DNA from 4 places in the Kitasatospora sp. NPDC092948 genome. Region 4 is predicted to be linked to each of the others. Evidence: riboswitches for the same ligand, from Rfam matches in the RefSeq annotation. Region 4 holds a riboswitch; each other region holds the start of a gene.
What was found. A riboswitch is a leader RNA that binds a small molecule or an ion and turns the genes downstream of it on or off. The one in region 4 is predicted to bind cobalamin.

Region 1 (4,917 bases), on a different contig from region 4:
GGCCCGCAGGCACCGGAGAGGCGGAACGCGCCGGCGCGGCCGAGACGGGCCGACCGGGCCGACCGGGCCGGGGTGCCGTCGAAGCCGAGATCGGTGCCTGCCGGACGCGCGGCTGGGCGGTGACTCGCCATCGTCCAACGGAGTGGGGACCACCGCCGTGCGGTCAGACCCGTACAGCGCCGGCCGGACAGTCCAGGCCGAGGAGCCCGGCCCGGGCGGCGAGGTCCACGGTGTCGGCGCGGGGGAGGTGCGGGCGGCGAAGGTTCGCGGCGGTGCGCAGCGGCGTGAGGTCGGCCGGGGTGGCGGTGCCCGGGTTCCACCGCCCCCGAGGCCCGCAGCGGGCAGTTCATCGGACCGCGCGGCGCGGGCGAGCTGCGCCGGGGGCTGACCATGGTGCGGCCGGCCCCGGCCCCGGCCCGGCCTCGGCGGAGGGCACCGGGGCCGGCCGGAGGCTGCGGGAGGTGTCGGAGCGGTTTGACCGGCTTCCGGCTGGCTGACCTCTGGCTGGCTGACCTCCGATTGGCCGGCCTTTGGCTGGCTGACCTCGGGCTGACCGGCCTCCGGCTGGCCGGCCTTCGGTTGGCCGGCCTTCGGTTGGCTGACCTTGGGTTGGCCGGCCTTCGGTTGGCTGACCTTGGGTTGACCGGCCTTCGGTTGGCTGACCTTCGGCTGACCGGCCTCCGGTTGACCGGCTTCCGGCTGGCCGGCCTCCGATCGGCCGGCCTCCGATCGGCCGGACCTCGCGGACCTCGCGGACCTCGCGGAGCGGGCGGGTTGTCGGCCCGCCGGCTCCGCGCGGAGGGGGGTGGAGAACGGGCGGGGCGTCAGCCCGCGAGTTCCGCGCGGAGGGTGCGGGCTGCGGAGACCAGGCTGTCGAGCGAGTCGCGGGTCTCCGGCCAGCCGCGGGTCTTCAGGCCGCAGTCCGGGTTGATCCACAGGCGCTCGGCGGGTACGGCGGTCAGGGCGAGTCGCAGCAGCAGGACGGTCTCGGCGGCGGACGGGACGCGCGGTGAGTGGATGTCCCACACGCCCGGGCCGACCTCGGCCGAGTAGCCGACGGCGGCCAGCTCGTGGGCGACCTGCATGTGCGAGCGGGCCGCCTCGAGGGAGATCACGTCCGCGTCCAACTCCTCGATGGCGCGCAGGATGTCACCGAACTCGGCGTAGCACATGTGGGTGTGGATCTGGGTGTCGGACCGCACCGGGGAAGTGGCCAGCCGGAAGGCCTCGGTCGCCCAGTCCAGGTACGTGGGCCACCCGGCCCGGCGCAGCGGCAGCGTCTCGCGCAGCGCGGGTTCGTCGACCTGGATGACGGCGGCGCCCGCGGCCTCCAGGTCGGCGACCTCGTCGCGCAGGGCGAGGGCGACCTGCCGGGCGGTGTCGGCGAGCGGCTGGTCGTCGCGGACGAACGACCAGGCCAGCATGGTGACCGGGCCGGTCAGCATGCCCTTGACCGGACGGTCCGTCAGGCTCTGCGCGTACCGGTACCAGTCGACGGTCATCGGGTGCGGGCGGGAGAGGTCGCCGGCCAGCACCGGCGGCCGCACGTAGCGGGTGCCGTACGACTGCACCCAGCCGTGCCGGGTGGTCAGGTAACCGGTGAGCTGCTCGGCGAAGTACTGCACCATGTCGTTGCGTTCGGGTTCGCCGTGCACCAGCACGTCCAGGCCGGTCTTCTCCTGGAAGGCGATCACCTCGCGGACCTCGTCCGCCATCCGCGCCCGGTAGTCCGCCTCCTCCAGTCGGCCCGCGTTCAACTCGGCCCGGGCGGCCCGTAGTTCGGCGGTCTGCGGGAAGGACCCGATGGTGGTGGTGGGCAGCGGCGGCAGCTTCAGCCGGGCTCGCTGCGCCTCGGCGCGGACGGCGTAGGGGGCGTCGCGGCGGGTGTCGGCGTCGGTGACGGCCGCGGCGCGGGCCCGGACGGCCGGGTCCCGGGTGATCGGGGACACCGCGCGGGACGCCAGGTCCGCCCGGTTGGCGGCGAGTTGGGCGGTGACGGCGGAGGTGCCCTCGCGCAGGGCGCGGGCCAGCAGCGCCGTCTCGGCGGCCTTCTGCCGGGCGAACGCCAGCCAGCGGCCGATCTGCGGGTCCAGGTCGCGCTCGGCGGCCACGTCCAGCGGGACGTGCAGCAGCGAGCAGGACGCGGCGACGTCCACCCGGTCGGCCAGGCCGAGCAGGGTGCCGAGGGTGGCCAGCGACTTCTCCAGGTCGTTGATCCACACGTTGCGGCCGTCCACGACGCCCGCGACCAGCCGCTTGCCGGGCAGGCCGCCGACCGCGGCCAGGTCGGCGAGGTTGCCCGCGGCGGGGCCGGTGAAGTCCAGCGCCAGGCCCTCGACCGGAGACTTGGCGAGCACCATCAGGGCCTCGCCGAGCCGGTCGAAGTACGAGGCGACCAGCAGCTTCGGACGGTCCGTCAGCGCGCCGAGGTCGCGGTACGCGCGGGCGGCGGCGTTCAGCTCGGCCGGGGTGCGGTCCTGGACCAGCGCCGGCTCGTCGAGCTGCACCCACTCGGCGCCGGCGGCCCGCAGGTCGGCCAGCAGCTCGGCGTACACCGGCAGCAGCCGGTCCAGCAGGGTGAGCGGCTCGAATCCGTCCGGCGCGCCGGGCGCGGCCTTGGCGAGCAGCAGGTAGCTGATCGGGCCGAGCAGCACCGGGCGGGCCCGGTAGCCCTGGCCGAGCGCCTCGCGGAACTCGCCGACCTGCTTGGCGGAGTTCGCGGCGAACACCGTGTCCGGGCCCAACTCGGGCACCAGATAGTGGTAGTTGGTGTCGAACCACTTGGTCATTTCGAGCGGCGAAAGCTCCTGGGTGCCGCGCGCCATGGCGAAGTAGCCGGCCAGCGGATCGGCCTCCACCGCGGCCCGGTGCCGGGGCGGGACCGCACCGAGGGCGACGGTGGTGTCCAGCACGTGGTCGTACAGCGAGAAGTCGCCGGTGGGGACTTCGGTGATGCCGGCGCCGGCCAGTTGACGCCAGTTGGCGCAACGCAGTTCGGCGGCGGTGGCGAGCAGCGCGTCAGCGGTGACGGCGCCCTTCCAGTAGCCCTCGACGGCCTTCTTCAGTTCCCGGTTGCCACCCTGGCGGGGGTAGCCGTGGACAGTTGCCGCGGCTGCGGACTTCGTGGTCAAGGGGACTCTCCTTCGCGAGCCTCGAACCTGGGTCCGACGGCACAGGAGGACGCGAAAGGAGACGCCAGCGGTGCGGTGCCGCGCTCTCGACTGCGCCTGCCCGCCCGGTGGTTCGCCGACCCGCCCTCGAGGTCATCGGAGGCCGGGCGCGAGCTCTTCGCACCCGGGCAACGGGCAGGTCTTCGGACTCGCGGGCCCGCCAGGGCCGAGGCCCGGACACCTACTGGCCGTCGCTTCCCGGGCCCTTGCGGACCCAGTGCTGATGACGGCGGTCGTTCCCACTCACCGCTGCGGGGCAGTCCCGGATTCCCACCGGGTTCCCTCTTACGACGCGCCTGCCTGGCTGGCAGGGCGAACCAGTTGCGCGGTCAGTGTAGAACGAAGCGGACGGGCGGCGGGACGTCGTTCCGCCATCCGTCCGCTCCATGAGACGCGGAAGAGGCCCCGCGGCCGGGGCGGCCGGCCGGTCAGTCCTCGGTGCGGCGCAGCAGGTAGCTGTCCATGATCCAGCCCTTGCGCTCGCGCGCCCGCTCGCGCAACTCCGCGATGCGGTCGGCCTGTTCGGCGAGCGGCCCGGCGGCCAGGATCTCGTCCTCGGTGCCCAGGTAGGCGCCGTAGTGGATGTGCACACCCGCGGGGTCGATCTTGGTGAACGCGGCCTGCCCGTCCAGCATCACCACCGCGTCCTCCGAGCCCGGGCCGAAACCCTCGGCGGCGAGGCGCCGGCCGGTGGTGATCCGCACGGGGCGCGCGGTGCGGGTCAAGGTGGTGCGGTGGCGGGCCGCCAGCACCGAGATGCTGCTGATGCCGGGGACGACGGTGTACTCGAACGCGGTGCGCCCGCGCGCCAGGATCCGGTCCAGGACGGCGATCACGCTGTCGTACAGCGCCGGGTCGCCCCAGACCAGCAGCGCACCGGTCTGGTCCTCCGCCAGCTCGTCGACGACCGCCTGCTCGACCAGGTCGGCGCGCCGCTCCCGCCACTCCTCGACGGCCTCCTTGTACGCCGCCGTGGCGCGGTCCCGCGCCGGGTCGATCAACTCCACCACCCGGTGCCCGGGCCGCCCGTGCTCGGCGATCATCTGTCGCCGCAGCCGGATCAGGTCCTGGCGCTCCTCGGGCTTGTCCAGCAGCAGGAACGCATCCGTGCGGCCGATCGCCTTGACCGCCTCCAGAGTGAGGTGGTCGGGATCGCCCGCGCCGATGCCGATGACGAGAAGGGTACGCATGACGCCGATTGTGCCTGGTGGCTCCGGCGGCACCGCAGGTGGGAGGCGCGGGAGGCACGGGAGGCACACCGGCCGAGGCCGCTCCGGACCCCCGTACCGGAGCGGCGCGCGGTCGTGCCTCCCGTCCCGCACCCAAGGAAACCGGAACGCCCGGCCCGCCTGCGACTGATTCGACCAGGTTCGAAAGCCCTTGCGGCGTCCGGCCGTTCGGACACCACCGGGGGAGCGTTGTCGGTGCCGGGTGCGATGCTGTCGGGATGACTCCGTGGAACCTGCTCGACCTCGACCGGGCCCTGCGCGCCAGTTGGGCCGCCGACACCTGCTCGCCCGACGACCTGGCCGGCGCCGGGTGGGGGCCCGACAATCCGGCGTGGGGGCACTGCGACATCACGGCCCTGCTGGTGAACGACCTCTTCGGCGGCGAGCTGGTGGTCGGCGAGGTGCACCGGGACGGGGAGCAGCAGGGGTTCCACTGGTGGAACCGGCTGCCGAGCGGCGTGGAGCTCGACCTGACGCTCGAACAGTTCCGGGACGGCCAGCGGGTGACGGGGGCGCGG
Region 2 (4,917 bases), on a different contig from region 4:
GCCGCCACCGCGAAACCGCCGTCCGGGTTCTGCTGCCCGGCCAGGAACTCGGTGGCCCGGGCGATCTGGCGGGCGTACGTGCCCTCGCGCAGGCTCAGGCCCTGGATGGCGAGACCGGCGGAGTTGACCGAGTCGCCCGCCGTGCCGGGGAACCCGCCGTCGGCCTTCTGCTGGGCGGCCAGCCAGGCCACCGCCCGGTCCACCGCCGGCGCGTTGTCGGCCCCCGGGAGCAGGTCGAGGGCCATCGCCGCCATCGCGGTGGAGTCGACGTCCGGATCGGCGGAGGCCGGGATCAGGCTCGGCCAGGAGCCGTCCGGCCGCTGGAGGCTGCGCAGGAAGGCGATCGCGGGCGCGGCCCGCTCCGCGTCCCCGGCCCGCACCTGGGCGATCACGCCGAGGGACTGGGAGAACACCGACTGCGCCGACAGGTAGTTGCCCGGCGCCGCGCAGCCCGCCGCCACATCGGTGTGGTCGCAGATCAGCCGGTCGAGCGCGGCGATCAGGTCGTGCCCGCCGAAGTCGCGCGGGTCGCGGCCGGTGATCTCGGCGAGCAGCGCCTCCTTGCCGACCGAGCCGCCGCCGGCCCACTCGGTGCCGATCATCGTCCAGTCGTTGACGCCGCGGCCGGTGCCGTCCGCGCCCCGCTCGACGAAGTCGGTGATCCGGCGCAGCGCCGCGTCGTCGGTGCCGGTGGCGGCGAGCGCGTACGCGGTGTCGATGGTCAGGCCGAAGTCGGCCCACCCGGAGTCCGGGAAGGCCTCGTAGTAGTGGCCGTCCAGCAGCCGGGACCGGTCGGTCAGGAAGGCGCCCGCCTTCGCCAGGTCGGGGGTGCGGGTCGGCTGCGGGGTGTTCAGCCGCCGCAGCACGGTGGCCGGGTCGGTGCCCGTGAACGCCAGGATCGCCTGCTCGGTGGCGGGCGCTTCGGAGTCCGGCGTCCACTCGTCGGGGCCGACGCCGCCGTCGGCGTTCTGCCGGGCCGCCACCCAGGCGGTCGCCCGGTCGGCCTCGGCGGTGCGGCCGGCCGCGCGCAGGCCCTGGGCCGCCGCGCCGGTGGAGAAGACGTCGGCGGTGCCTCCGGCGTACGGCAGGAACGAGCCGTCGGCCTGCTGCGCCCGGACCAGCCAGTCCACGCCCTTCGTGACCAACTCCTGCTGGCCGCCCGCGCGTTGGAGGGCGATCACGGCCATGGCGGTGGTCAGCGGGTCGGACTCGCAGTACTGCCCCGGAGTGATCATCGTGCCGGCGAAGCCGCCGTCGGTGCACTGGATCCGGGCGAACCGGTCCAGTACCGCGGGGGCCGGGACCACCCCGGCGCGGGCCAGGGCCAGCACGCCGAGCGCCTGGTTCCACGGGTTGGACGCGCCCTGGAAGTCGCCGGCCGCCGTGCACCGGCCGCCCTGCCCGGCGCTGTCGCAGACGTGGTCGGTGAGCGCGGCGATCAGGTCGCGCCCGCCGAACGCCCGCGGGTCGTCCCCGGTCGCCTCGGCGACCAGCGCCAGCATCGCGGCGGCCTGGGCCTCCGGCGCAGCGGCGGCGCCCTTCGGGTACACGAACGCGTCGGTGTGCGCGGCCAGGAACGCCGCCACCCGGCGCAGCGCCGCGTCCTGGGTGCCCGAGCCGGCCAGCGACAGCGCGGTCAGCGCGGTGCGCGGGTAGTCCGGCCCCTCGGACCACCAGTTCTCCATGTGGTCGCCGTCCACCAGCTGCGCCGCCAGCCAGGCCGCGGCGGCCGCCGGGTCGCCGGTGCGGGCGGGCGGGTTCGAGGTGGCGCTGCCGCTCGGGCTCGGGCTCGGGCTCGAACTCGGGCTGCTGGACGGGCTGTTGCTGCCGGAAGGGGAGGGGGAGGGGGTGGCGGAGTTCTTCGCCCGGACCTCGTCCGGGGTGAACCTCGGGCCGCCGCCCGCGCCGCCGAGATCGGTCGCGCCGTACACCCAGGCCTCGACCTCGCCGGGCTTCGGCTGCTGCGTCATCGCGCCGTACGCGCTGTACGTCCAGCCGGTCGCGCCCGGCGCGGCGATCCAGTACGACCAGTAGGCGGTGGCCTGCGGGGTGGTGGTGCAGGGTTCGGTGGCCGGGGTCGGGTACTGGGTGCCGGTGGAGAACGTGTCGGTGCCGATCCGGCAGATGAAGCCCGGGCCGTCGTGCACCGTGCCGGTGGTGGTGAACCCGGCGTTGTGCAGCAGGTTCATGCCGGTGGTCGGGTGGGCGTCGCAGCCGCGCACCACGCCGCCGCCCCAGGGCGAGAAGTCGACCGCGACGATCGCGCCGGTGGTGGCGGTGCACTGCTCGATCGGGTCGGCGGCGGCCGTGCCCGGGTGGCCGAGCAGCAGCGCGCCGGTGGCGGTGGCCGCGACGGCCGTGGCGAGCAGGACGGCGGCCGGGCGGCGACCGCGTCCGACGTGCGTGTCCGTGGTGGTGTGACTGACCCTCACCGGCATACTCCCTGATCGGGTCGTGGCGGGGTGAGCGGGCAGCGGACGGTGGCGGGCCCCCGTACCGGCTGCGTCGTATTCCGCGACGACGCATGTGCGCTGAACGAACCCTCGGGGCAGGCATTCCGGCTCTCCCGTCGCGGTGGGACGGGACTACGGTTGCGGGTCAGCGCCGGATTCGGACCGGCTTCCCCTGCTGCCGAGGATGAAAAACCCGTTCATCAGACCACGCGGCATGAGGGACCGTCAACGCTTCCGGACCGGCGGCGGATTGGCGGGGCACGGGCCCCCAGCAGGCGTCGGACGTGGGCCTCTTGGCAGGCGGGCAAGGGTAGTTGAACATGTAACCACGTGAGTCGCGCGCCTTCGCGTCCGTCCGACAAGGAGACAGCCATGCCCGCATCCGGTCCGAAGAGCCTCACCGCCGCCGTCGCCACCGGCGCCGCCCTGCTGCTCGGCGGCGCCCTCGCTCAGCCCGCCGCCGCCGTCGACCTGCCGCATGCCTCCGTCGCGTACTTCACCACCGGCAGCGACCTGACGGGCGCCCAGTTCGCCGTCGACACCGCCGCAGGCTGCCACAACCTGCCCGCCGCCGCGAACTCCGCCGTGAACTTCACCGCCGCCGACGTCACGGTGTACTTCAACGCCGACTGCCGCACCGGCGCGCCCGGCCGGGCCGGCGACCTCGCCTACGGACTGGGCAGCCTGCACTGGGCCAACCTCCCCTACGCGGGCCTGAGTTACCGGGTCAACGGCTGACCCGGTCCGCGGGGTGGCCCGGCTGCCGGGTCAGCGGCCGAGCCGGTCCGAGGGGCGGCCCGACTGCCGGGGCAGCGGGTGATCCGCGGGGGTGACCCGCCGCCGACGGGGCGTCATGTTGCCTTCGTCACCCTGTCGGGCGGCGCGGCGGGTGCGGTAGCGTCCCGGTGGCCGTGCGGGGGAATCCGGTGGAAATCCGGGACTGACGCGCAGCGGTGTGGGCCCAGAACCCTTCCGGTCGATCGTGCCGGGAGCCCGGTCGGGGCCCGAGTCCGAATGCCCGCCGGCCGTGCACCACGAGCGACAGCCACCCACGCGACCCGGGCGGCGGCCGCCCCGCCGCCGCGCCCGCGGACAGGCAGGGGCCCGGTCGGCCGTCCCGACCCAAGGAGTCCCGCCGTGTCCCTCCGCCATGCTTCCCGTGCCGCCGCCGTCGCCCTCGCGGCCGGCACCCTGCTGGCCGCCGCCGTCCCGGCCCACGCGACCGCGAGCCCGGCCCAGATCGCCACCTCCAAGGCCAACGGCGTCGCCTACCTGAAGACCCTGCAGGCCGCCGACGGCAGCTACGCCTCCGGCGGCCTGTCCAACGAATGGGCGTTCAGCGCGTTCGCCGCCGCCGGCACCGCCGCCGTGGACCTCCTCCCCGGCACCGACCCGAGCAAGAACGCCCGCACCGTGTACCGCGGCCAACTCGCCGCGAGCAGCTGGCCGAGCGCCTCCCCGGTGGTCACCGACTACGAGCGGGCCATCCTCAACTCCTATGCGGCAGGCATCGATCCGGCCCGCGTCGACGCCGGACGGAACCTGATCGCCGACCTCGCCGCCTACTGGCAGACCGCCGAGCCCGGCTACTGGGGCCCGTCCGGGAACTTCAACGGCACCGTCTTCGGCCTGCTCGCGCTCGGCAACGCCCGCACCCAGGCCGGCGGGCAGCGCGTCCCGCAGGCGGTGCTGGACGTCACCGCCGCCGCCGTCCGCGCCAACCAGCACAACGACGGCGGCTGGAACTTCAGCAAGGCCGCCGGCAACCCGACCGCGCTCGCCCAGACCAGCGACATCGACATGACCGGCGCCGCGATGGCCTCGCTGTGCGCCGCCGGCGTGCCGAAGACCGACACCGCGATCACCAACGCCGTCACCTTCCTCAAGGGCAACCTCAACGCCAACGGCTCGTTCGCCTCGATGTACGGCGCGAACACCGACTCCAACGGCTGGGCGGTCTCCGGCCTGAACGCCTGCGGCATCGACCCGCAGGGCGCCGACTTCACCTCCTCCACCGGCAAGACGCCCGTCGACTTCCTGATCGCCCAGCAGTTCAAGCCCGGCGGCGGCTTCAAGTACCTGCCCACCGACACCGCCCCGTCCGCGTACGCCTCGGTCGACGGCCTGCGCGCGGTGGTCGGCGGCGGCTTCACCGCCGCCCCGCCCGCCCCCGTCACCGCCGGGGCCCCCACCTGGGTCGCCACCTCCGCGTTCACCGCCGGCACCGCCTCCCGGGTCGCGCTCACCGTGGACGACGGCACCGGCAACCTCAAGGTCTGCGCCGTCACCGTCACCCCCACCGGCACCACCACCACGCTCGGCGCCGTCCTGGACGCCGCCACCGGCGCCGCCGCCACGCCGAGCGGCTGCGTCACCGCCGTCACCCCGTCCAGCGGCACCGGCACGATCACCGCGCTGGGCGGCACCGCGAACGCGGGCGCGAACAGCTGGAAGGTCTCGCTCG
Region 3 (4,917 bases), on a different contig from region 4:
CTTCGGCGGGTCGGCCGCGAAGATCCCGGTGCTCGGGGAGATCGGCTACATCGGTCTGACCGGGTTCGTGCTGAACCTGCTCGTCGCGGTGGTGCTGACGCTGGTGCTGCGGGCCCTGAAGGCCCCGGAGGGGGCCGACGAGACGTCGAAGGCCGACTACACCGCGGAGGCCGGCGACGAGGCGGTGGAGAAGGCTCCGCAGCCCACGCTGGCGCACTGACGCGTGCGGGGGCGCAACCAGCCCCCGTATGCGCCCTTGGGTCGCGCCGTTGCCTCGATCGACACTGGGGTGACGGCGCGATCATCTGTTATGACAGCGCTTTTCGGGAGAGACCGGGAGAGACGAGCACCACCGAAGCAGCACCGACAACGGGGAGCCACCGCCAATGACCGACCTCACCGCGGTACGCAACGGCCACCGCACCCACACCGACGGCGGACGGCGGCTGCCGTCGGTCCTGATCGCCACCCGGCACGGCGAGTCCACGGCCAACGTGGAGTTCCGGCACGCGGACGCCACCGGCGCCCTGACCGTCCCGATCACCTGCCGGGACGCCGACATCCCGCTCTCCATGCGCGGCCAGGCCCAGGCCGTCGACCTGGGCCGCTGGTGGGCCGCCCTGCCGCCCGCCGACCGGCCCCGTTCGGTGTGGTGCTCCCCGTACGTGCGCACCGCGGAGACCGCGAGAATCGCCCTCGCCCAGGCCTCCGGGCTGGGCGCCGTCCCGGTCGGCCTGCCGGTCCGCTACGACGAGCGGCTGCGCGACCGCGAACTGGGCGTGCTGGAGATGCTCACCAAGGCCGCCATCGAACGCGACCACCCCGCCGAGGCGGAGCGCCGCCGGCGGATGGGCGAGCTGTACTACCGGCCGCCCGGCGGCGAGTCCTGGCTGGACGTGGCGCTGCGGGTGCGCGGCCTGCTGCGCGACCTGGGCGAGGAGGAGGCGGGCCGGCCGGTGCTGCTGGTCGCGCACGACTGCACGGTGCTGATGCTGCGTCATGTGCTGGACCGGCTCGGCGAGGAGGAGCTGCTGGCGCTGCCGCCGGTCGCCAACTGCTCGACCAGCGTGTGGCGGGCCCGCGAGGGCGGGCTGCGGCCGTCCGGCTGGAACCAGACCGCGCACCTGTCCTGAGCGCCCGTCAGGCGCTCCTGAGGCGGGCCGTCCCGGCCGGGCCGCCGGGGCCGCCGAAGGCCCGCCGGTAGGCCTGCGGGGTGGTGCCGAGGCGGCGGCCGAAGTGGTGCCGCAGGGTGGCGGCGTTGCCGAAGCCGCAGCGGGCGGCGACCGCGTCCACGCTCTCGTCGGTGGACTCCAGCAGGCGCTGCGCGAACAGCACCCGCTGGCCGGTCAGCCAGCGGTGCGGGGTGGTGCCGGTCTCCTGCTGGAAGCGCCGGGCGAAGGTGCGCGGGGACATGTGGGCCTGCCGGGCGAGCTCGTCCACGCTGGTCTCCCGGTCGAGGTGGCGGCGCATCCACTCCAGCGTGCCGGCCAGCGAGTCGCCGTCGCCCTCGGGCAGCGGGCGGTTGATGAACTGGGCCTGCCCGCCGTCGCGGTGCGGGGCGACCACCATCCGGCGGGCGATCGCCCGGGCCACCTCGGCGCCCTGCACCTTGCGCACCAGGTGCAGGCAGGCGTCGATGCCGGCGGCGGTGCCGGCCGAGGTGATCACCGGGTCGTCGTCCACGTACAGCACGTCGGGTTCGACGGTGGTCAGCGGGAAGCGCTCGGCCATCACGTCGGCGTACTGCCAGTGGGTGGTGCTGCGGCGGCCGTCGAGCAGGCCCGCGGCGCCGAGCAGGAAGCTGCCGGAGCAGATCGACAGCGTGTACGCGCCGCGGGCGTGGGCGGCCCGCAGCGCCTCGCACAGCGCCTCGGGGTACTGCGCGCGGATGCCGGTGGCGGTGGCGATCACCAGGTCCGCCTCGGCGATCCGCTCCGGGCCGTACGGGACGTGGATGTCGAAGCCGGAGTGCGTGCGCATCGGGCCGGGCCGGTCGCCGACCAGGCCGAACTCGTACACCGGCAGGCCGGCGGCGCCGCGGTCGAGGCCGAACACCTCGCAGGCCACGCCCAGCTCGAACGGGTGGATCTCCTCCAGCACGATGACCGCGACGTTCTTCAGCATCGGTCCAGCATGGCAGTGGCAGGATTTCGAGGCAATGCTGCATTTCTGCCACTCGTGGCGGGGCGCGGCGGCGCGGAGAGTGGAGCCATGACCTCCGCGCTCGCCCTGCTGGGCCTCATCGGCAGCTTCGGACTCCTCGGCGTTCTGGTCGGCCGCGACCTGGACCGCAACGGCCGGACCGGCCGCGACAACGTGCACCGGCCGACCGGATACCCGTTCGACCCGGACCTGGCCGATCCGCGCCGCGCCCGGTCCGGCACACTGTCCGGATGCACTCCCCGATCGTCCGCCGCGCCCTCGACCACGACCTCGCCGGAGCCGGGGAGGTCAGCATCGAAGCCTTCGTCGGCGACGGCTTCACCGATCCCGGCTCGGGCTACGTCGGGCTCCTGAGAGACGCCGCACGGCGCAACCGGGAGGCCGAGCTGCTGGTCGCCGTCGACGGCGCGGACGGGCCGGTGCTCGGCTGTGTGACCTTCGCCGCGGGCGGCACCGAGTGGGCGGACATCGCGCTGCCGCACGAGGGCGAGATCCGGATGCTGGCGGTCGCCGCGGCGGCCCGCGGGCGCGGCATCGGCCGGCTGCTGGTGTCCGCGGCGATCGATCGCAGCCGGGAACTCGGACTGGCCGGAATGGCGTTCTCGACCCGGCCGACGATGACCGCGGCGCACCGGATCTACGATGCTCTGGGCTTCCTCCGCACCCCCGAACGGGACTGGGAGGCGGCCCCCGGCATGAACCTGATGGTCTACACGATGCGGTTCTGAGGCCCCTCGGGCGCGGTTTCCGTTGTCTACGCGCGGCACCACGACGCGACACGCGCTACTACATCTGGTGCCGCCAGCTCCAGCCGCCACAACATGTATGCTCGACCTCGCTGTCGAAGCAGGGGAACCCGGTGCGAATCCGGGACTGCCCCGCAACGGTGAGCGGGCTGTAGCGACGCCCGCGCAGTCCGAGGACCTGCTGACGGTGTGCGACACGGCATCCCCGCAGACGCCATGCAGCACTGCTTTGCCGTCCGGCCTCGCGGGCGGGCCGGGGGTGGGTCTTTCGCGCGCCGTTCGAGCGTTTTCGGCGTGCCGTCCTCCCCTGCCGCCTGCGTGCTGCCGGACACCTCGAATTACGTCCGTCGCCGCCACAGGAGAGAGTGCGCCTTGACCGTCGCCGCCTCAGTCACCCTGCCGTCCCAGGGATCCGCCGACGCCTTCACCGACCCCGGTGCGGCGCTGCTTCGGCTGCTCACCGACCGCAGCACCGACCTCCCCCAGGTGGACCCCGGCCACGTCGCCGCCGCCGCGCTGCGCGGCCGCCACGCCGGTTCGGACTTCGCCGAGCTGCGCGGGCTGGCCGTGGAGGCCGCCGCGTCGATGATCGCCGAGGACCCGCAGTACTCGAAGCTGGCCGCCCGCCTGCTGGCGATGGAGATCGCCGACGAGGCCGCCTCCCAGGGCGTCGCCTCGTTCTCCGCCTCGATCGCCGTCGGCCACGCCGAGGGCCTGATCGGCGACACCACCGCCGAGTTCGTCGCCGCGCACGCCGACCTGTTCGACTCGCTGATCGACGCCTCCGGCGACGACCGCTTCGAGTACTTCGGCCTGCGCACCGTGCAGTCCCGCTACCTGCTGCGCCACCCGATCACCCGCAAGGTGGTCGAGACCCCGCAGCACTTCCTGCTGCGTGTGGCGGCGGGCCTGGCGGTCGGTGCCTCCGAGCAGTCGGTGCTGGAGGTGGCCGAGCTGTACAAGCTGATGAGCCGCCTGGAGTACCTGACCAGCTCCCCGACGCTGTTCAACTCCGGCACCCGGCACCCGCAGATGTCCTCCTGCTACCTGCTGGACTCGCCGCTGGACAACCTGGACTCGATCTACAACCGGTACGCGCAGATCGCCCGGCTGTCCAAGCACGCCGGCGGCATCGGCCTGTCTTACTCCCGGATCCGCTCCCGCGGCTCGCTGATCCGCGGCACCAACGGCAAGTCGAACGGCATCGTCCCGTTCCTGCGCACCCTGGACTCCTCCGTGGCGGCGGTCAACCAGGGTGGCCGGCGCAAGGGCGCGGCCTGCGTGTACCTGGAGACCTGGCACGCCGACATCGAGGAGTTCCTGGAGCTCCGCGACAACACCGGCGAAGAGGCCCGGCGCACCCACAACCTGAACCTGGCGCACTGGATCCCGGACGAGTTCATGCGCCGCGTGAACGCCGACCAGGACTGGTCGCTGTTCTCCCCGGCGGACGTGCCCGAGCTGGTCGACCTGTGGGGCGAGGAGTTCGACGAGGCCTACCGCAAGGCCGAGCAGGCCGGCAAGGCCGTCCGCACCATCCCCGCGCAGACCCTGTACGCCCGGATGATGCGCACCCTGGCGCAGACCGGCAACGGCTGGATGACCTTCAAGGACGCCTCCAACCGGGCCGCCAACCAGACCGCGCTGCCGGGCCGCACGGTGCACTCCTCCAACCTGTGCACCGAGATCCTGGAGGTCACCGACGACTCCGAGACCGCGGTCTGCAACCTGGGCTCGGTCAACCTGGGCGCGCACGTCGCCCCGGGCGCCTCGGCCGACGACCTGATCAACGCGATGGACTGGGACCGCCTGGACGCCACCGTGCGCACCGCGGTGACCTTCCTCGACCGCGTGATCGACATCAACTTCTACCCGACCACCGAGGCCGGCACCTCCAACTCCCGCTGGCGCCCGGTCGGCCTGGGCGTGATGGGCCTGCAGGACGTCTTCTTCAAGCTGCGGCTGGACTTCGACTCCGCCGAGGCGAAGACGCTCTCCACCCTGATCT
Region 4 (4,917 bases):
CTCACCCCGTCAGCGCTCCCCCTCCACCGCCGCGCGCCGGGCGCTCGTTCGGCGCGCGCCGTCGACGGAGCAGGGGGTGGAACAGGGGCGGTGGGGTGCGGCTCCGGGGCGGCGTCGACGGCCCTCTATGGTATTCCACGAAACGTTGGAGGATTGAGAAGAACCGTGAAGCTCGACACCGTCACCCCCGCGCCGCCAACCATCGACCCCGCCACCGACCCGGCCGTCCAGCGCCACATCCTGAGGGTCCTGGTCGCCTCCCAGATCCTCAGCGGGGCCGGACTGGCCGCCGGGATCACCGTCGGGGCGCTGCTCGCCAAGGACATGCTCGGCAGCAGCGCACTGGCCGGGCTGCCCAGCGCGCTGTTCACCGCCGGCAGCGCGCTCGCCGCGATCGTGGTCAGCCGAATATCCGCCGCCCGCGGCCGCCGCCCCGGGCTCGCCGCCGGCTACGCCGCCGGCGCCGTCGGCAGCGTCGGCGTGATCGCCGCGGCCGCGCTCGACAGCCCCGCCCTGCTGTTCCTCGCCCTGTTCGTCTACGGCGCCGGCACCGCCACCAACCTCCAGGCCCGCTACGCCGGGGCCGACCTCGCCGCCCCCGGCCACCGGGCCCGGGCGATCTCCACCGTGCTGGTCGCCACCACCGTCGGTGGCGTCCTCGGACCCAACCTCGCCGCCCCCACCGGCGCCCTCGCCCACGCCCTGCACCTGCCCCGCCTCGCCGGACCGTTCCTGCTGGCCGGCCTGGCCTACGCCGCCGCCGCACTCGTCCTCGGCACCCGGCTGCGCCCCGACCCGCTGCTGCTCGCCCGCGCCGCCGCGGCCCCGACCGCCGAGACCGCGGCCGACCACCCCGCGGCCGACCCGCAGGCCGCCGCCCGCACCCGCAACCGGGTGCTGCTCGGCGCGCAGGTGATGGTGGTCACCCAGCTGGTCATGGTCGCCGTGATGACCATGACGCCCGTCCACATGCACGACGCCGGACGGAGCACCACCGCGTCCGGGCTGGTCATCTCGCTGCACGTCGCCGCGATGTACCTGCCGTCCCCGCTCACCGGACGCCTGGTCGACCGGTACGGCCCGCTCGCCGTCGGCGCCGCCGCCGGCCTCACCCTGCTCGTGGCCGGCCTGATCGCCGCCGTCGTCCCCGGGGGCTCCGTCCCGCTGGTCTCCCTCGCGCTCGTCCTGCTCGGCCTCGGCTGGAACTTCGGCCTGGTCTCCGGCACCGCGATCCTCACCGAAGCCGTTCCGCTCGCCACCCGCGCCAAGACCCAGGGCGGCGTCGACGTCGCCATCGCCGCCTCCGGCGCCACCGGCGGCCTCGCCTCCGGCACCGTCGTCGACCTGGCCGGCTACCCCGTCCTCGCCGTCGGCGGCGGCCTGCTCGCCCTGCTGATCCTCCCCTCCCTCGCCAGCGCGGCCACCCGGAGCCGGCGATGACGGACCCTCGGACCCCCGGGCTCACCGTCGACGGCCGCGGACTGCTCTGCGTCACCCTGCTGCTGCGCCTGCGCGCCGCCGTCGCCGACACCCCCGCCGGCACCGTCGTGCACGTCCACGCCACCGACCCGGCCGCCCCGCTCGACCTCCCCGCCTGGTGCCACCTCACCGGACACACGTACCTCGGCCCCGTCGCCGACGAGACCTACGCACTGCGCCTGACCGCCCACCCGACACCCACCCGCGCCGACGCCCCCTGGCACCACGCAACCGACTGACCCAGCACCCACCCGCACGGCGCTCCCCCCGCCGACCCGGCGCCGCGCGGGGCGGCGGGCGGGGACGTTCGTGCTGCGGACCCGGCGTCTTGCTGCGGATCGGGACGGGGTCTTCGCGCCGCGCCTTGCGTCGACCGCGCGTGGACTCTTCTCGCCGCCCGGCGGCGGACCGGGGATGGGACCTTCGCGCCGCGCCCGGCCCCGTCGGTGCCGAACACCCCGAGCACCCCCTGGCATCGCGCAGCAGACTGACCCGGCACCCGTCCGCACGGCGCGAGGCCCGCCGGCCCGGCGCCGAGCGGGGACGTTCGTGCTGCGCCTGGCCCTGTCCGTGCCGGACACCCCCTGGCGCCGCGCAGCGGGTTGCGCTCGGGCCCGTCCCGTCGTGCGGGTCCGTGGTCGCGGTGCTCGCGGCAGCGCGTGGCGGGACCGTCGTCGGGAGCACTCGAACGGGGGATATAGGCTGGTCGGGCAGCGGTTCGCCCCCGTCCGAGCCAGGGTGGGCGCGTTGCAAGAGGGAACCTGGTGCGAGTCCAGGACTGCCTCGCAGCGGTGAGCGGGAACGACCGCCGTCACACGCACTGGGCCCGACCGGCCCGGGAAGCGACGGCCAGTAGACAGGCCCTCCAACGGGAGATGCCCGCGAGTCCGAAGACCTGCCGCCGCCCGCAGCGCCCACCGGCGCCGCGGATCGTCCGAGCCGCGACTCGCGAAGGAGAGTTCCCGTGGCAGATCAGACCGTCGCACCTGTGATGGCCGCCGCAAAACCTGCGCAGGCGTCCCAGGTCACCCTCGCGCACATCATGAGCGAGCACGACACCAACCTGTACGGCACCATCCACGGCGGCGTGGTGATGAAGCTCATCGACGACGCCGCTGCCGCTGCCGCCGCCCGGCACGCCGAAGGCCCGGCGGTCACCGCCGCGGTGGACGGCATGGCGTTCCTGGCCCCCGTCCGGGCCGGCGACCTGCTGACCGCGCACGCCGAACTCGAACGGGCCGGCCGCACCTCGATGACCGTCCACGTCACCGTCACCGCCGAGCGCTGGAACGCCACCGGCCCGGTCACCCGGGTCGCCACCGGCCGGCTCACGTTCGTCGCCATCGACGCCGAGAGTCACCCGCGCCCGGTCCCGGCCCTGCTGGCCGCCGCGAACGCCTGACGCATCGCCGCCTGACGCATCGCAGCCCTACGCGCCGCAGCCCGGCGTACCGCCGCCCGACGCGCCGCCACACCCAGATCCCGAAGCACCCCGAGCCCGGAACGCCGTCCTGTTCGACGTTCCGGGCTCGGGGCTGTCGCGATTGCCACGTGATCACTGTCACGCAGGGACGGATCGGGTGATTGCGGACAGCGCATTCTCGACATGTTCCGTTCAAGCTCCGCTTACCCCACCATGGCAGCGTGTGCCCGCCTACGCGCGTAGCGCACTCTCGTGTACCCCATGGTTCCCGTGGTCCAAGGAGATTGACAGATGATCAGCACGTGGAAGGCCGCCCGCCCATTGGCGCTCGCCGCCGCCGCACTGGTGGCCGCCGCCGGCGCGAGCGCCGTCCCGCAGCACGCCACCGCGGCCACCCCCGGGAGCGCCGCCGCAGCAGCTGCCGCCACCCCGAAGCGGGTGCTGTTCGACAACACCAAGGCGGAGACCGCGGGCAACGCGGACTGGATCATCTCCACCAGCCAGCCCGACCCGCTGGCGCAGAACGCCAACCCGACCACCGAGACCAGCTGGACGGGCGCCCTCTCGGCGTGGGGCGTGGCCCTGCAGAAGACCGGCAACTACAGCCTGAAGACGCTGCCCGCCGGCAACACCATCACCTACGGCACCGGTGGTGCCCTCGACCTCGCCAACTTCGACGAGTTCGTGATCCCCGAGCCCAACATCCGCCTCAGCGCCGCCGAGAAGACCGCCGTGATGACGTTCGTCCAGAACGGCGGCGGCCTGTTCCTGATCTCCGACCACACCCAGAGCGACCGCAACAACGACGGCTGGGACTCCCCGGCCATCATCAACGACCTGCTGACCAGCAACGGCGTCAACAACAACGACCCGTTCGGGTTCTCCGTCGACCTGCTGAACATCACCACCGACAACCCGCGGGCGATCTCCTCCACCACCGACCCGGTGATCAACGGCCCGTTCGGCACCGTCACCGGCTCGATCATCCGCAACGGCACCACCTTCACCCTCAAGCCCGCCGACAACCCGAACGTCAAGGGCCTCGTCTACCGCACCGGTTACAGCGGCAACACCGGCGCGGCGTTCGCCACCTCGACCTTCGGCAAGGGCCGGGTGGCGATCTGGGGCGACTCCTCGCCGATCGACGACGGCACCGGCCAGCCCGGCAACACCCTCTACAACGGCTGGGACGACCCGGCCGGCACCGACGCCGCGCTCGCCCTGAACGCCACCGCGTGGCTCGCCCAGGGCGGCGGCTCCACCGGCAACACCGGCTCGGTCACCCTCACCAACCCGGGCGCCCGCACCGCCACCGCCGGCACCGCGACCAGCCTCCAGCTGACCGCCACCGACACGGCCGGCGGCACCCTGTCCTACGCCGCCACCGGCCTGCCCGCCGGACTGACCGTCAACCCCGCCACCGGCCTGATCAGCGGCACCCCCACCACCGCCGGCAGCTCCACCGTCACCGTCACCGCGACCGACTCCACCGGCCCGTCCGCCACCGCCGCCTTCACCTGGACGGTCACCGCGAGCGGCGGCACCACCTGCACCGCCGCCCAGCTGATCACCAACCCGGGCTTCGAGACCGGCAGCACCTCCGGCTGGACCGAGACCAACAGCGGCGGCGCCTCCACCATCAACAGCAGCAGCAGCGAGCCCGCCCACTCCGGCACCTACGACGCCTGGCTGGACGGCTACGGCGCCACCAACACCGACACCCTCGCGCAGACCGTCACCCTGCCGACCGGCTGCTCCAGCTACAACCTGAGCTTCTGGCTGCACATCGACACCGCGTCGTCCCCCACCACCGTCTTCGACACCCTCACCGTCACCGCCAACGGCGCCACCCTGGCCACCTACTCCAACGTCAACGCCGCCACCGGCTACCAGCAGCGCACCTTCAACCTCGCCGCCTACGCCGGCCAGGCCGTCACGCTGAAGTTCACCGGCGCCGAGGACTACACCAAGCAGACCTCCTTCGTCCTCGACGACATCACGCTCAACGTCTCCTG

Region 1: it holds a riboswitch for cobalamin, as region 4 does, so the genes downstream of both, metE (5-methyltetrahydropteroyltriglutamate--homocysteine S-methyltransferase) here and ACIQF6_RS26760 (acyl-CoA thioesterase) in region 4, are expected to answer to the same signal.
Region 2: it holds a riboswitch for cobalamin, as region 4 does, so the genes downstream of both, ACIQF6_RS18985 (prenyltransferase/squalene oxidase repeat-containing protein) here and ACIQF6_RS26760 (acyl-CoA thioesterase) in region 4, are expected to answer to the same signal.
Region 3: it holds a riboswitch for cobalamin, as region 4 does, so the genes downstream of both, ACIQF6_RS12090 (ribonucleoside-diphosphate reductase subunit alpha) here and ACIQF6_RS26760 (acyl-CoA thioesterase) in region 4, are expected to answer to the same signal.

The regions. Positions count from the first base shown of each region.
Region 1 covers NZ_JBIVPU010000005.1:405,530-410,446, reverse strand. The annotation lists gene metE (5-methyltetrahydropteroyltriglutamate--homocysteine S-methyltransferase) at 825-3,131, opposite strand; cobalamin riboswitch at 3,287-3,507, opposite strand; gene cobF (precorrin-6A synthase (deacetylating)) at 3,599-4,360, opposite strand; gene ACIQF6_RS18855 (hypothetical protein) at 4,618-4,917, shown strand, end outside.
Region 2 covers NZ_JBIVPU010000005.1:429,902-434,818, reverse strand. The annotation lists gene ACIQF6_RS18985 (prenyltransferase/squalene oxidase repeat-containing protein) at 1-2,432, opposite strand, end outside; cobalamin riboswitch at 2,530-2,678, opposite strand; gene ACIQF6_RS18980 (hypothetical protein) at 2,826-3,191, shown strand; cobalamin riboswitch at 3,370-3,473, shown strand; gene ACIQF6_RS18975 (prenyltransferase/squalene oxidase repeat-containing protein) at 3,591-4,917, shown strand, end outside.
Region 3 covers NZ_JBIVPU010000003.1:566,898-571,814, reverse strand. The annotation lists gene mctP (monocarboxylate uptake permease MctP) at 1-220, shown strand, start outside; gene ACIQF6_RS12105 (histidine phosphatase family protein) at 387-1,133, shown strand; gene ACIQF6_RS12100 (helix-turn-helix domain-containing protein) at 1,141-2,124, opposite strand; gene ACIQF6_RS12095 (GNAT family N-acetyltransferase) at 2,394-2,891, shown strand; cobalamin riboswitch at 2,972-3,110, shown strand; gene ACIQF6_RS12090 (ribonucleoside-diphosphate reductase subunit alpha) at 3,282-4,917, shown strand, end outside.
Region 4 covers NZ_JBIVPU010000010.1:258,232-263,148, reverse strand. The annotation lists gene ACIQF6_RS26770 (MFS transporter) at 166-1,440, shown strand; gene ACIQF6_RS26765 (sulfurtransferase TusA family protein) at 1,437-1,718, shown strand; cobalamin riboswitch at 2,217-2,379, shown strand; gene ACIQF6_RS26760 (acyl-CoA thioesterase) at 2,444-2,881, shown strand; gene ACIQF6_RS26755 (putative Ig domain-containing protein) at 3,194-4,917, shown strand, end outside.